2 regions of the Nonomuraea sp. NPDC049784 genome follow, and region 2 is predicted to be linked to the other one. Evidence: riboswitches for the same ligand, from Rfam matches in the RefSeq annotation. Region 2 holds a riboswitch; the other holds the start of a gene.
What was found. A riboswitch is a leader RNA that binds a small molecule or an ion and turns the genes downstream of it on or off. The one in region 2 is predicted to bind S-adenosylmethionine.
Positions count from the first base shown of each region.

Region 1: linked by a shared signal. The riboswitch ahead of thrC (threonine synthase) and the one ahead of AB0J09_RS00665 (aminotransferase class V-fold PLP-dependent enzyme) in region 2 are both predicted to bind S-adenosylmethionine.

Region 1 is NZ_JBFAMX010000030.1:127-7,588, forward strand. Features, by position in the region: gene AB0J09_RS10335 (cold-shock protein) at 96-296, opposite strand; gene AB0J09_RS10340 (MoaD/ThiS family protein) at 541-816, opposite strand; gene thrC (threonine synthase) at 841-2,073, opposite strand; SAM riboswitch class I at 2,087-2,228, opposite strand; gene AB0J09_RS10350 (RNA polymerase sigma factor) at 2,308-2,862, opposite strand; gene AB0J09_RS10355 (trehalose-6-phosphate synthase) at 2,894-4,324, shown strand; gene AB0J09_RS10360 (hypothetical protein) at 4,333-4,905, opposite strand; gene otsB (trehalose-phosphatase) at 4,941-5,711, opposite strand; gene AB0J09_RS10370 (DUF3263 domain-containing protein) at 5,751-6,050, opposite strand; gene AB0J09_RS10375 (SAM-dependent chlorinase/fluorinase) at 6,161-6,967, shown strand; gene AB0J09_RS10380 (hypothetical protein) at 7,160-7,462, shown strand, end outside.
Region 2 is NZ_JBFAMX010000002.1:7,774-15,235, reverse strand. Features, by position in the region: gene AB0J09_RS00680 (acyltransferase) at 1-491, opposite strand, end outside; gene AB0J09_RS00675 (NADH-quinone oxidoreductase subunit D) at 488-1,633, opposite strand; gene AB0J09_RS00670 (DoxX family protein) at 1,755-2,423, shown strand; gene AB0J09_RS00665 (aminotransferase class V-fold PLP-dependent enzyme) at 2,427-3,638, opposite strand; SAM riboswitch class IV at 3,759-3,874, opposite strand; gene AB0J09_RS00660 (TerC family protein) at 3,987-4,736, shown strand; gene AB0J09_RS00655 (cytochrome P450) at 4,736-5,929, shown strand; gene AB0J09_RS00650 (SAM-dependent methyltransferase) at 5,913-6,875, opposite strand; gene AB0J09_RS00645 (chaplin family protein) at 7,063-7,290, shown strand.

The DNA.
Region 1 (7,462 bases), on a different contig from region 2:
CGGCTCGCCGCACCCGAGTCGACGAAAGAAAGGTGGCAGGTTCGCACGGACTGCGCTGCCGCGCGATCCTGCCGGTGCATACCAGCGGGGGCGTATCAGACCGCGCGAACGGCCTCTGCTTGGGGACCCTTCTGGCCCTGCGTGATCTCGAACTCGACTCTCTGCCCCTGTTCGAGAGCTCTGTACCCGTCCATCAGGATCGCTGAGTAATGGACGAATACATCCTTACCACCGTCTACCGCGATGAAGCCGTAGCCCTTGTCCGCGTTGAACCACTTGACGGTGCCCTGCGCCACTTCCGACTCCTCTTACTGGGCCCACAGATCTCGCCCATTCCTCCGCGAGACCCGTAATCACCTGACTTAACGGAAAATCAGCCAGACGATCGCCCTCGACCATACCTGTGGCACGGGGTTTGGCAACAGAGTCAATCCACAAACCTCGCATTTCTTCGCATCGAAGGTCGTTGAAAGGTTCATTTGGCCTGGAAAAGCAGAAGGCGCCCACTAGGGGCGCCTTCAACACTGTGATCTATGGCACTCAGCCGCCGGCGACTGCCGGGATGATAGAGATCTGAGTGCCCTCAGGTGCTGGAGTGTCGAGCCCGTCGACGAAACGGACATCCTCTTCCCCAACGTAAACGTTGACGAAACGCCGAATCTTGCCCGATTCATCCAGAATTCTCGCGCCGATCCCCGGGTAGTCGGAGTCGAGCTTGGCGAGGACGTCACGAAGAGTCGCGCCCTCGCCACTGACTTCCGCGTTGCCCCCGGTGTACGTGCGCAGAATGGTGGGAATCCGCACAGTAACGCTCATGGTTAAACTCGCCTTTCCTGGTTGTCAGACAGCCGCGCGGAACGCGTCGAGGGAGGGCCGGATCACGGCCGTGGGCTTGGCGTCGTCGCTGATCGCGTCGAGCGTCTTGAGTCCGTCGCCCGTGTTGAGCACCACGGTCTCGGCCTCGGGATCGAGCCGCCCACTCTCGGCCAGCTTCTTCAGCACACCCACGGTAACCCCGCCCGCGGTCTCGGCGAAGACGCCCTCGGTCGAGGCCAGGAGCTTGATCGCGGCCACGATCTCGGCGTCGGTGACGTCCTCGACGGCACCTCCGGTGCGCCGGGCGATGTCCAGCACGTAAGGCCCGTCAGCCGGGTTGCCGATGGCCAGCGACTTGGCGATGGTGTCGGGCTTGACCGGCTGCACGACGTCATGCCCGGCCTTGTACGCGGTGGAGACCGGCGAGCATCCGGCCGCCTGGGCTCCGAAGATCTTGTACGGCGTGTCCTCGACCAGGCCCAGCTGGACCAGCTCCCGGAAGCCCTTGTCAATCTTGGTGAGCTGCGAGCCCGAGGCGATGGGGATGACGATCTGCTCCGGCAGCCGCCACCCGAGCTGCTCGGCGATCTCGTACGCGAGCGTCTTGGAGCCCTCGGCGTAGTAGGGCCGCAGGTTGACGTTGACGAATCCCCACTTGTCGCCCAGCGGGTCGCCGATCAGTTCGGAGCAGAACCTGTTGACCTCGTCGTACGTGCCGTCAATGCCGATCAGCTTGCCGCCGAACACCCGGGCCATGGCGATCTTCGCCGTCTCGAGATTGGCCGGGATGAACACGCACGCCTCGAGCCCGGCCCGCGCCGCCGCGGCGGTGACCGCACCCGCGAGATTGCCGGTGGAGGAGCAGGAAAGCGTGTGGAAGCCGAAGTTACGCGCCGCCTCGACGGCGATCGCCACCACGCGGTCCTTGAATGAATGAGTGGGGTTGCCCGAGTCGTCCTTGACGTACAGGGACTTGAGGCCGAGTGCGCGCCCAAGGTTTCCGGCCTTGACCAGTTTGGTCCATCCCGGGTTCATGTTGGGTTTACTGGCGACGTCGACAGGAACGGGGAGCAACGACCGGTAACGCCAGATGTTGGCGGGACCCGACTCGATGTCCGCCCGGGTCACGGTGCCGAAGGAATAGGCCGCTTCGAGCGGCCCGAAACACTCCAGACACGCGAAGCTGGGACCGAGGGGGTAACGCGTACCGCATTCGCGGCAGGACAGACCGACAGCAGGACCAAAGTCAAGCGACATGAAGCGAGGCCTTCCCTCATCTTCGCCTGCGGCCACCTTGACCGCAGACCGGAATTGGCACCTTGTCCCGGTCGGCCTCGCCAGGTCGCGAGCCTCAAGCCGGGAGGGTTGCCGGGGCTTCGTAGGGCCGGTCCCTCCACCCCTCTGGATGAGCAATATTCAGTTGTTGAAATGGACTCTACCTGCCCAGGGGGCCGAAATGGCCACTCGTCTCAGAACGTGAGACGTGCCGTCTCAACGGTAGTCCTCACCCAGCACTCCCTGCACGTATTTGCGCGCCTGGTGAATGCGCGACTTGGCGGTGCCGAGCGGGATGCCGAGCTGCTCGGCCACCTCGCTGTAGTCGAGCTGGACGATGTCGCGCAGCACCAACGCCTGTGCCAGGTCGGGCTTGTCGGCCTCCAGCGCCTCCATGGCGTCGAGCAGGTCGAGCCGCGAGCCGGCGATCACGCTCACCCGCCGCACGTCGGGCTTCTGCATGGGCAGCTCGTCGGAGCTCTGCTCGGCCGCCCTGCGCTTGAGCGACCTGTACGTGGTGCGCGCGCAGTTGGCCGTCACGATGTGGAGCCAGGTGCTGAATCTCGCCCGGCCCTCGAACCGCCCGATGTTGCGCGCCACGGCCAGCAACGTGTCCTGCGAGGCCTCCTCGGCGTCCTGGTGGTAGGGCAGGATCCGGGCGCAGTGACGCATCACATCGGGCTCGATTCGCGCCAGAAGCTCGCCAAGTGCGCGATGATCTCCTGCAGCGGCGGAGCGGGCGAGTTCCTCGGTTAGCTCATCAAGCGCCATAGCTGGGATCCTATGGGCGAAGGGAGCGTAGATGAACAGCGTCCTGGTGGCCTCCAACAGAGGACCGGTCTCGTTCACCGTGTCCGACGACGGTGAGCTGACCATGAAGCGCGGTGGCGGCGGCCTGGTGTCAGGGCTGTCCGGGGTGGCCAAGAAAGAGGGCGTCCTGTGGGTGTGCGCGGCGCTGTCCGACGGCGACCGCAGTGCCGTTCGCCTGGCGCCCGGCGGCAGGATCGACCACGCCGGCTACGACACCGGCCCGCTGCGCATGCTCGACATCCCGCCCGCCGTCTTCCACCGGGCCTACAACGCCGTGGCCAACTCGACCCTGTGGTTCGTCAACCACCTGCTCTACGACATCCCCAACGCGCCCAACTTCGGCACGAGGTTCGAGCGCGAGTGGGAGTCCTACCGCGACTACAACGGAGCCTTCGCGCTGGCGCTGGCCGAGGAGGCCGGCCACGGCGCCCGCGTGATGGTGCAGGACTACCACCTGACGCTTACCCCGGCGATGCTCCGCGCCGAGCGGCCCGACCTGCGCATCGCCCACTTCAGCCACACCCCGTGGGCGCCGCCCGAATACTTCTCGCTGCTGCCCGACGAAGTGGTCGGAGAGGTCCTGGAGGGCATCCTGGGCGCCGATCACGCCGGGTTCCTCACCGACCGGTGGGCGCAGGCGTTCATGGACTGCTGTGAGGCGCTGCTGGGCGCGGAGGCCGACCGCGCCGGCCGCAGCGTCACCTACGAGGGCAGGACCACCCGCATCGGCGTCCACAGCCTGGGCGTGGACGGCGAGGCGCTGTGGGAGCGGGCCTGCGAGCCCGACGTCGAGTCGCACATGGCCGCGCTCAGGGAGCAGGTGGGCGACCGGCGGCTGATCGTCCGCATCGACCGCACCGAGCTGTCGAAGAACATCGTGCGCGGCCTGGTGGCCTACCGCGAGTTCCTCGACGCGCACCCCGAGTGGCACGGGAAGGTGGTGCATCTGGCCTTCGCGTACCCGAGCCGGCACGACCTGCCCGAATATCGCGAGTACACCGCGTCGGTGCAGCGCTGCGCCCAGGAGATCGAGGACGAGTACGCCACCGAGGACTGGGACCCACTGATCCTCAACGTCAACGACGACTACCCGCGCTCTCTGGCCGCGTACCGGATGGCCGACGTGCTGCTGGTCAACCCCATCCGCGACGGGATGAACCTGGTCGCCAAGGAGGGCCCGGTCCTGTCGCCGCGCTGCGCGCTGGTGCTCTCACGCGAGGCGGGTGCGGCGGCCGAGCTGGGCCCGCACGCCCTCGTGGTGAACCCGTACGACATCAGCGGCACGGCCGCCGCGCTGCACCAGGCGCTCGTCATGCCCGAGGACGAGCGCCGGATGCGCCGCGACAAGCTGCACGCGGCGGCCACCGCCCTGCCGCCGCAGAAGTGGCTCGCGGCCCAGCTCGACGCCCTCGCCGAGATCTAGGGCGGTTCTCAGCTCCAGTCGGCGTTCTCGAGCGTGTCCGCCAGCCCCGGCGTGTTCCACTGGTCGACGACCAGGATCTTGCTCTTCGGCAGGTACCACTCGCGCTGCGTGAAGCGGGCCAGCACCTTCGTGCTGGAGTAGCTGGCGCAGGTGGACTGCCACGCGTTGTAGGCGGCCTTGTGCCCCGCCCCGACCTGGCGCAGGCCCCTCGTGACCTTGGGGCCGATCCTTTCGCCCCACTTCTTGTTGACCGGGCAGGGCTGTACGTCGCTCGCCGTGTAGAACGGGTCCTTGCCGGTGTAGGGGCTGAACCACTCGCGGCCGTGCTTGATGTACTTGGGGCCGAAGACGTAGAAGGCGTCGCACTCGGGCGTGCCCCACCCCTGCGGCTTCGCGCACTTGCCGGTCACGATCTGGACCGCGTCGGTGCCCATGCCGTAGACCCGCCACTTGATGGGGATGTAGAGGGTCAGGCCGTTACGCAGCTTGAGAGCCTGACCGGGCGCGGCGTTCGCGGGCATGGAGACGGCGAGGAGGGTGGCAGCGGCCACGGCCGCGGCGGCGAGGTATCGCTTGGACATGCGCTCGACCCTAGGCAGCGAGACTTGCAAACCAATCACGAACGGCTGAAAGCCGACGCAAGTTCTTGCAGCAGCGCCACGACTCCGTCGGGCCCGTCCACCACGATGTCGGCCTGCTCCGCCAGGGCGGTGACCTCGGCGGAGCCGCTGCACACGGTCACGCCGGGCAGCCCGGAGGCGCGTACGGCCCCGAACGCGGCCAGGTCGCCCAGATCGTCGCCGACGAACATGACGGACCTGGCGGCCCGCTCGGCCAGGAACAGGCTGAGCGCCTGCCCCTTGTCCATGCCGGGCGGCCGCAGCTCCAGCACGAAACGCCCGGGCTCGACCACCAGGCCGTGCTTCTCGGCCAGCTTGGCCAGCGGCTCGCGCAGCCTGGCCAGCGCGCCCTCGGGGTCGGGACTGCGCCTGGTGTGCACGGCCACGGCCCGGCCCTTGTCCTCGACGACCACGCCCTCCAGGCCGAGCGCGTCGAGCAGCAGCGGCAGCTCCGCCTCGGCCCGGAGCACGCCCGGAGGGGGCGGGGGCCCGGAGATCCGGCCGTTCTCCCAGCGCTCGAAGCCGTAGTGCCCGAGCACGACCAGCCCGGGCACGTCGGCCAGGCCGGGCCCGAGCTCCAGAGCGGTGGCCGGCGGCCTGCCGGTCACAATGGCCACCGCCAGGACGTGGGCGCCCAGTTCGGCGAGCACCTCGGGGGCCTTCGGGTGGATCACGGCCTTGGCGGGGTCGGGCACGATCGGCGACAGGGTCCCGTCGAAATCGAGTCCGATCACGGCGCCGGCCGGATCCTTCAAGATCGCTTCCATTCCAGGGATGTTCCTCACGCGGCTGCCGTACCCAGCCGGTCAGGGACGCATGCCGAGCCTTCTGGCCGCACGGTCACGCTGGCGGGTGGATCGTAACCTGCGCAGCCTCTTGACCAGCATGGGATCGTGCTCGAGTGCCTCCGGCCTGTCGATCAACTCACCGAGCAACTGGTAATAGCGCGTGGCGGAGAACCCGAAGCTCTCCTTGATGGCGTGCTCCTTCGCACCCGCGTAGCGCCACCACTGGCGCTCGAAGGCGAGGAGTTCGATATCGCGTTCTGAGAGTGGTTGGCCGGACGGTTCCTGGGCAGCATTGTCACCGCTGAGCGGTGCTCCCATGGTGTCCTCCTCGAAAGGGCGTGGGCCGATGCGCGCAGGCGGCCCGTCCTCATCGTAATGTGCCGAGTGCGGCTGTTCACGGCGGATTGAGAGACGTACAGTCACGAAATGTGACCTCAGTCATCACACTCCTCACCGACTATGGGCTCGAAGACGGCTATGTGGCGGCGTGTCATGGAGTGATCGCCGGGATCGCCCCTGAGGCGCGGGTGATCGACGTGTGTCACCTGGTCCCCGCGGGAGACGTACGGCGTGGTGCGGCGATTCTCGCCCAGACCATCCCCTACCTCCCCCAGGGCATCCACATCGGCGCGGTCGATCCCAGCGCGGGCGGCGCCAGGCGCGCGGTGGCCGTCGAGGCGGGCGGCCGGGTGTTCATCGGCCCCGACAACGGGCTGCTGTCGTGGGCGGTGCGCGCCAGCGGCGGCGCCGAGGCCGCGTACGAGATCAGCAACGACGCGCACTTCCTGCGTCCGGTCTCCCCCACCTTCCACGGGCGCGACGTGTTCTCGCCGGTCGCGGGGCGGCTGTCCGCCGGGCTGCGAACTTCCGACCTGGGGCCCGAGGTGCCGGTCGGCCGGCTGGTCTCGTTGCCCGAGCCGACCTCGCTGCTGCGCGACGGCTCGGTGGAGGGCGAGGTGGTCTCGGTCGACCGCTACGGCAACACCCAGCTCTCGATCGCGGCCGGCGACCTGCAGGCGCTCGGCGTGCGGGTGGGCGACACGCTCGGGGTATGGCTGGGCCGGCGGCAGCTCGCGCTGCCGTACCGGGAGACGTTCGCGGCGGTGCCGCCCGGGGAGCTGGTGGCGTTCGCGGACTCGGCGGGACTGGTCGCGATCGCGGTCAATTCCGGTGACGCGGCGCAGCGGCTGGGGCTCCCACCTGGAGCGCATGTCCGACTTTCCCCTACCCCTTAGGTCGAACTTCGCAGATCGGAATTACTCCGCGTATCGGTCTGTTCACCAAATGACCTCCAGTCACGTGTCAGAATGCACGCGCGGGCATCCTCCCCTCCCGCTCGAGATCTCCCGCTCGAGGTCGACGTGTTCCAACTGTCCGTTGTGCTGCTCTCCATACTTTCCGTGATCTGGCCACTACCGGAGCCGCCCGTGTCAGAGCGCTGGCGCGCGTGGCCGGTGGCGCAGATCTTCCCCGAGACCGTGCCCGGCGTGAGCCCGTCGGGGGCACGGATCACGTACGTGCTTGCCGGGGTCGCGCCCGAAGCCCCCTGCCGGACGGCGTTCCAGCCCGCCGCCGTATTACGCGGCTGCCGCGTGGCCCTGCGCGCCACGTACGCCGACAGCACGCAGACGTTCGTCGCCACCGTGGGCATCGCCGTGCTCGACAGGGCCTGGTCAGGCTCTTCCCGCACGGGGCGGCCCGCGACCGTGCGGCCGGTGGCCTTTCCCGAG
Region 2 (7,462 bases):
AGCCAGATCAGCGTCAGCACGTCGTAGCGGCGGTGCAGCCAGAGCGCCACCGGCAGCAGCGCGATCAGCACGAGATAGACGCCTAGGAACCAGAGCGGGCTGAGCACCAGCAGCACGACCCGCCACATCCAGTCCACGTGGAACGTGAACGTCACGATCGCTCCGATGGCGATCCACACCCCGGACAGGAACAGGGCGGGTAAAGCCAGCGCGCGGATGCGCCGCCAGACGAACGAGCCGATGCCGGCGCCGCGGGCCTGGGCCCGCTCCCAGGACAGCAGGTGCACGTGGCCGCCGACGTAGAAGAACAGCGGCAGCACCTGCAGCAGCCAGGTCAGGATCCACAGTCCGGAGGTGAAGCCCAGCGGGCTGGTGGGCTCGGGGCCGTCCGGCTTCCACTCCAGGATGGTGAACGCCCAGTGCCAGACCACTACGACGCACAGGCTCAGGGCGCGGAGCCAGTCAACGTATTTGTCGCGCTCGGCCTTCACTTGTCGATGTCACCCACGACGAAGAACATCGAGCCCAGGATGGCCACCATGTCGGCGACCAGGTGGCCGGGCAACATCTCCCGCAGCACCTGGACGTTGCTGTACGAGGCCGAGCGCAGCTTGAGCCGCCACGGGGTCTTGTCGCCCTTGGAGACCAGGTAGTAGCCGTTGATGCCGAGGGGATTCTCGGTCCACGCGTACGTGTGCCCCTCGGGCACCTTGAGCACCTTCGGCAGGCGCTGGTTGATCGGCCCGGGCGGCAGCGAGCGCAGGTGCTCGACGCAGGCGTCGGCCAGGTCGAGCGAGACCTTGAGCTGGTCGAACAGCACCTCGAACCGGGATCGGCAGTCGCCCGCGTGCCGCGTGACGACCTTCACGGGCAGCTCGCGGTAGGCGAGGTACGGGTCGTCGCGGCGCAGGTCGAAGTCCACCCCGGAGGCCCTGGCGATGGGGCCGCTGACGCCGTACTGCATGATCTGCTCGCGGGAGAGCACGCCGACGCCCTTGGTGCGGGCGATGAAGATCTCGTTGTGCAGGATGAGGTCCTCGATGTCGGGCACCCGGCGGCGGGTCTCCGCGACCGCCTCCGACACCCGGTCGAGCCAGCCGAGCGGCAGGTCCTCCTTGAGGCCCCCGACCCGGTTGAACATGTAGTGCATGCGCCCGCCGGAGATCTCCTCCATGACCGCCTGGATGCGCTCGCGCTCGTTGAAGGAGTAGAACAGCGGCGTGATCGCGCCCAGCTCCAGGGGGTAGGAGCCGAGGAACATCAGGTGGTTGAGCACCCGGTTGAGCTCGGCCAGCAGCGTTCGCGCCCACACGGCCCTGACCGGGGGCTCCATGCCGAGCAGGCGCTCGGCGGCGATCACCACGCCCAGCTCGTTGGCGAAGCCCGACAGCCAGTCGTGCCTGTTGGCCAGCATGATGATCTGACGGTAGTCGCGGACCTCGAACAGCTTCTCCGCGCCCCTGTGCATGTAGCCGATGATCGGCTCGGCGGCGGTGATGCGCTCGCCGTCGAGCGTCAGCCGGAGCCTGAGCACCCCGTGGGTCGACGGGTGCTGCGGACCGATGTTGAGGATCATGTCCTCGGTGGCCAGCTCTTTCGCGCCCGCACCGATTCCGACCACACGTTCCGTCATATGGCCATGCTGCCACCGCACCGGTGGGTGATCCAGCCGGGGGGAGGGTCAAGGAATCGTATGGAAACGCATCCCTAAGCCGGACATGGGGAGAAAGACCGGAATGGGGGGAGAAAACACCATGAAGAGAGCTGTGTTCGATGTCGCGGCCCTGATCGCGCGAGTGGTGACCGGCGTAATCTTCCTGGCTCACGGTTTGCAGAAGGGGTCGAGCGGTCTCCCAGCCGTGGGACAGGCATTCAGGGGGATCGGGATCCCGATGCCCGAGCTCACCTCGGCGTACGCGACCATCGTGGAGACCGTCGGCGGCCTCTTCCTGATCCTCGGCCTGCTGGTGCGGCTGGTGGGGCTGCTGTTGCTGCTCGACATGCTGGCCGCGATCGTGTTCGTGCACGTCGGCCACGGTGTGCTGGCCATCACCGGCGGCTGGGAGCTGCCCGGCGCGCTCGGGGCGCTGGGCCTGCTGTTCCTGGCGCTCGGTGGTGGGCGGATCGGGCTCGACGGCCTGTTCGGCGCGATGTTCCGCAGGCGTGGGGAACGCCGGGCCGCCGAGGAGGAACTCGCCGCGTACGCTCCGGGCGCGCGCCCTCCGGAGCCGTCGAACGTCACGACCATGACCGGCGGGCCCACGACGCCCATGGCGTCCAAGGAACCGGCGGAGGCGCCACGCGTGCCCAGGCAGCCCAGCGAGCGCCGGGCAGGCATGATCAACGACGACGACATGAGAGACATCGACGCCCTGGTCTCCGACGAGCCGCCGCCGCACCGCAAGCCGCCGAACAGGGAATGAGGCTCAGCGGGCGACGAGATCCCGCAGCGCCCCGATCAGCCGGTCGACGTGCTCCTCCGTGGTGCCGATGCCGATCGAGGCCCGCACCGCGGAGGCGGTGCCGTCCTCGCAACCCCCATCGGTTTCGTTGAGCAGGTGCCGCACGAACGGGTGCGCGCAGAACTTGCCGTCGCGCACCCCGATGCCGTACTCGCTGGAGAGCACCTCGGCCACCTCGCGGGCCGAGTAGCCGTCCACCGTGAACGACACGATGCCGACGCGCGGGTGATCATCGCCCCACAGTGACAGCTCACGCACGCCCTCGATCGAGGCCAGCCCGGAGCGCAGCCGGGCGATCAGCCGCTCCTCCTCCCGCACCACCGCGGTCCAGCCGGTGGCCGTGAGCGCGTCGCAGGCCGCGGCCAGCGCGATGGCGCCCAGCACGTTGGGGGTGCCCGCCTCGTGCCGCGGCTCGGGGTCGTCATGCCACTCGGTCTCGTCCCCGACGGAACGCACCGCGCCACCGCCCTTGAGGTACGGCTCACCTTCCGAGAGCCAGTCCCGCCGCCCGACCAGCACCCCGGCGCCGAACGGCGCGTACAGCTTGTGCCCGGAGAAGGCCACGTAGTCCAGGTCGAGCGCGGTCAGGTTGAGCCGCCGATGCGGTACGAGCTGGGCGGCGTCCACCAGGATGCGGGCCCCGTGCCGGTGCGCGATGTGGGCCAGGGCGGCGATGGGCCAGAGCTCGCCGGTGACGTTCGAGGCGGCGGTGACCACGAGCAGCTTGGGCCCGTCGATCGCGGCCAGCGCCTCGTCGGCGGCGCGGACGGCCTCGCCGGGGAAGGCGGGCGGCGCCAGCCGTACGGACTTCTTCCAGGGGAGGAGCGAGGCGTGGTGCTCGGTGTCGAAGACCACGGTGGTCGTGCCGGCGGGCAGGCAGCCGGCCAGGAGGTTCGTGGCGTCGGTGGTGTTGCGGGTGAAGATCACGGCGTCGTCCGGGCGGGCGCCGACGAACGCCCTGACCGTGTGGCGGGCCTGCTCGTAGCGGGCGGTGGTCAGCTGGGAGGCGTAGCCCGCGCCCCGGTGGACGCTGGAGTAGGCCGGGAGCGCGGCGGTGACGGCGGCGCTGACCGGCTCGAGACAGGGCGCGCTGGCGGCGTAGTCGAGGTTGGCGTAGCCGACGAGCCTTCCGCCCTTGACGGGCACCTCGAGATCGGCCCCGAGCACGGCGGGAATCGGCCTGCTCGTGACGGCGGGAGCCGCCTCAACGGCCTGGGCGGGGACAGAGCTGAAGATCGTCAGCGTGGACACGGCACATCTCCCTCAGGGTCTTCGGACCCCTGGAAGCAGCCACGGAGCCCGCGCTTGCCCGCCACACCTCGTGACGGACCAGGTCTTCACCCGGGGCACCCCGCCGCGGACGCGAGGGTTGCCGGCCAGCAAGCCGGGGCTTAGTGCTGGCACTCATGACCTACGACGGGAACTATAACTGAAACCCCACCTTCAATCGCAAGTCGGTGAACTTCTGCGCCGCGTGGCTCGTTGCTACCGGAAACCCCGCTCACGTGTCATGGAGGTGCGCAGATGTTGGACTGGGTGACCGACCCGCAGATCTGGATCGGCTTCTTCACCCTTGTCGCCCTGGAGATCGTCCTGGGGATCGACAACATCATCTTCATCTCCATCCTGGCCGGGAAACTACCCCCTGAACAGCGCGACAGAGCCCGTGTGCTGGGCCTGGGCGCGGCCCTGGTCAGCCGTCTGCTCCTGCTGCTCGCCCTGTCGTGGGTGGTGCGGCTCACCGAGCCGCTGTTCGCCGTCTTCGGCCACGACATATCGGGACGCGACCTGATCCTGCTGCTCGGAGGCCTGTTCCTGCTGGGCAAGAGCGTCACCGAGATCGGCCACAGCATGGACGCCCCCGCGGGCGGGGACGGCAAGAAGGCGGCCGTCACCTCCTTCACCTCGGTGATCCTGCAGATCATGGTGCTGGACGTCGTGTTCTCGCTCGACTCCGTCATCACCGCCGTCGGCATGGTGGACCAGCTCGGCGTGATGATCGCGGCGGTCGTGGTGGCCGTGCTGGTGATGCTGTTCGCCTCAGGGCCGATCAGCAGGTTCGTGGACCGGCACCCGAGCATCAAGATGCTGGCGCTGTCGTTCCTGGTGCTGATCGGCGTGGTGCTCATCGCTGAGGGCTTCGGCCAGCACATCCCCAAGGGCTACATCTACTTCGCGATGGCGTTCTCGCTCGTCGTCGAGCTGCTGAACATCCGGATGCGCAGCAAGCGCGCCGACAAGAAGCAGGATGGTTCCGCTCCTACTATGAAATAGTGCGCTTTGACCCTTGGGATCCGGATTTCGTGGCCCACCCGTACCGCGTGTACGACGAGCTGAGGCGCGAGTCGCCCGTCAGCTACTTCGAGCCGACGAACCAGTGGCTGATCTCGCGCCACGCCGACGTGAACGCCCTGCTCAGGGACCGCCGCCTCGGCAGGTCCTACCTGCACGTGGCCACCCACGAGGAGTTCGGCAAGCCGCCTGAGCCGGAGTTCCACGAGCCGTTCTGGCGGGTGATCAGGGCGGGCATGCTCGACGTGGAGCCGCCGGTGCACACCAGGCTGCGCCGGCTGGTCTCGAAGGCGTTCACGCCGCGCATGGTCGACTCCCTGCGGCCCCGGGTGCGCGCCATCGCCGAGGGCCTGGTGGACGCGTTCGTGGAGAAGGGCGGCGGCGACCTGATCGCCGAGGTGGCCGAGCCGCTCCCGGTGACGGTGATCGCGGAGATGCTCGGCATACCCGAGCAGGACCGCCACCTGCTGCGCCCCTGGTCGGCGGACATCTGCGGCATGTACGAGCTCAACCCGGCGCTCGACGCCCAGCACGCGGCCGTACGCGCGGCGTCGGACTTCGCCGGCTACCTCAAGACCCTCGCCGCGGAGCGCCGCCGGACCCCGGGTGACGACCTGATCAGCGCGCTGGCGCAGATCGACGAGCTGACCGAGGACGAGCTGGTCGGCACGTGCGTGCTGCTGCTCAACGCCGGCCACGAGGCCACCGTGAACGTGACGGGCAACGGCTGGTGGGCCCTGTTCAGGAACCCCTCCGAGCTGGCACGGCTGCGCGAGGACCGTTCGCTGCTGCCCACGGCCGTCGAGGAGTTGATGCGCTGGGACACGCCGCTGCAGATGTTCGAGCGCTGGGTGCTGGAGGACATCGAGGTGCACGGCGTGGGGATCCCGCGCGGGTCGGAGGTGGCGTTGCTGTTCGGGTCGGCCAACCGCGACCCGGCGGTTTTCGACGAGCCAAACCGGCTCGACGTGGGCCGCGCGGACAATCCGCACATCTCCTTCGGGGCCGGCATCCACTTCTGCCTCGGGGCGCCGCTGGCCCGTATCGAGCTCATGGAGTCGTTCGGCGCCCTGTTGGCCCGGGCGGGCAAGCTGGAGCTGCGGCAGGAGCCGGCCTGGAAGCCCGGTTACATCATGCGAGGGCTGCAAGCCCTGGAGATCAGCGTCGCTGGCTGAGCCAACCGAAGCGGCCAAGGCCCCTCGGATCGATCAGCTCGCCCTCCTCTGAGGCCCTGGCCAGGGCCCGGACGTAGGCCCGCGGATCGGCGTGGGCCAGGTCGATGGGGGGCCGGGTGCCGGTGATCCCCAACGCCCTCAGCACGTCACGCTGTGTGGACAAGGTTGTGGATATCGCGCCGGCCCGGCGCCCTGCCTCCGCACACGCGTCGAGCGCCACGTGAGCCGTGATATCGCAGGTCCCGTCGGGGATGGGGGCAACGACCGAGCCGTCGCGGTAACCGGTCAACGTGCCACAGAGCGGCCGGTTATCCACAGCATGTGCATAATCAACGGCAATCGCCCGGCCGTGGTTGAGGCGTGCCAGGACAGAGGCCCATGCCTCGTCGCGGGGGCGGCCGATCTCCGCGCGCGCGCCCACGCGGGGCAGCGGCCACCACCGGTCGAGCCAGGCGCGGTCGGCGGGCCGCAGCGGGCCGCCGAGGCGCTCCTCGCCCGTATGGACGTTCACCATGATGAGGCGCGGTCCGTCGGCGGTCTGCTCCGCCACGTCGAGCGGCACGTTGTCGAGCCACTCGTTGGCGATGGCCAGGCCGGTGATGCCGGTGGGCACGCTCCGCCGCCAGGCGATGCGCTCGGGCAGGCCCTCGGGCCTGGGGGAGAGGTCGACGGCCATGACGCGGAGCCGGTCGCGCAGCGCGGGCTTGGCGGCGGCGAGCACCTGGGCGACCAGCGTGCCTTCGCCCGCGCCGATGTCGACCAGGTCGAGCACGTCAGGGCCGCAGAGCTCGGCGTCCACCTCCGCCAGCAGCGCCAGCACCGCGTCGGCGAACGCCGCCGAGGCGCTGACCGAAGTGCGGAAGTGGCCCGAGGGGCGTTCGCGGAGGTAGAAGCCCTCCTCGCCGTACAGCGCACGCTCCGTCGCGGCGCGCCAGGTGAGCCACATGCCTGGACTATCTCATGGCTTCCGCCTGACACGCATCGTTATCAAACGACTACTCATTGTCGCCGACTTGCGGTAGCTTTACCCTTTGTCATCGAGTGATCGCGTTCCGCCAACCCTCAATGGGCCGAGCCGATCGCTTCCGAGCAAGCATCCAGCGGCCCAGGTCGCGCAACCGAGAGGAACCCTCGTGCTGAAGAAGCTCATGGTCGTCACAGGAGCCGTCGCCATGCTGTCGCTCGCGGCCCCGGCTCACGCGGACATCACCAGCGGCGACGGCAGCGTGCTGGGCGGCAACCAGGTGCACATCCCGATCAACATCCCGATCAACATCTGCGGCAACGCCGTGGCCGTCATCGGTGTCGCGTTCGCCGGCTGCAAGGGCGGCGCCAACGTCTACGGGCCGAGCCACCACTGACAAAGAGACGACCCGGGCCGGCGCTCGTCCGGCCCGGGCTCTCACCCCGGCTGGCCGGTCGGCGAGCGGCCAGCCGGCGCACCTCCAAGAGGTCTCATGCGCGCGGGCGTCGGTCCTGGATGAGGGACCTGGCGCCCGCTGCCATGCGATGAGGCCCCTCTCCTCATCTCTT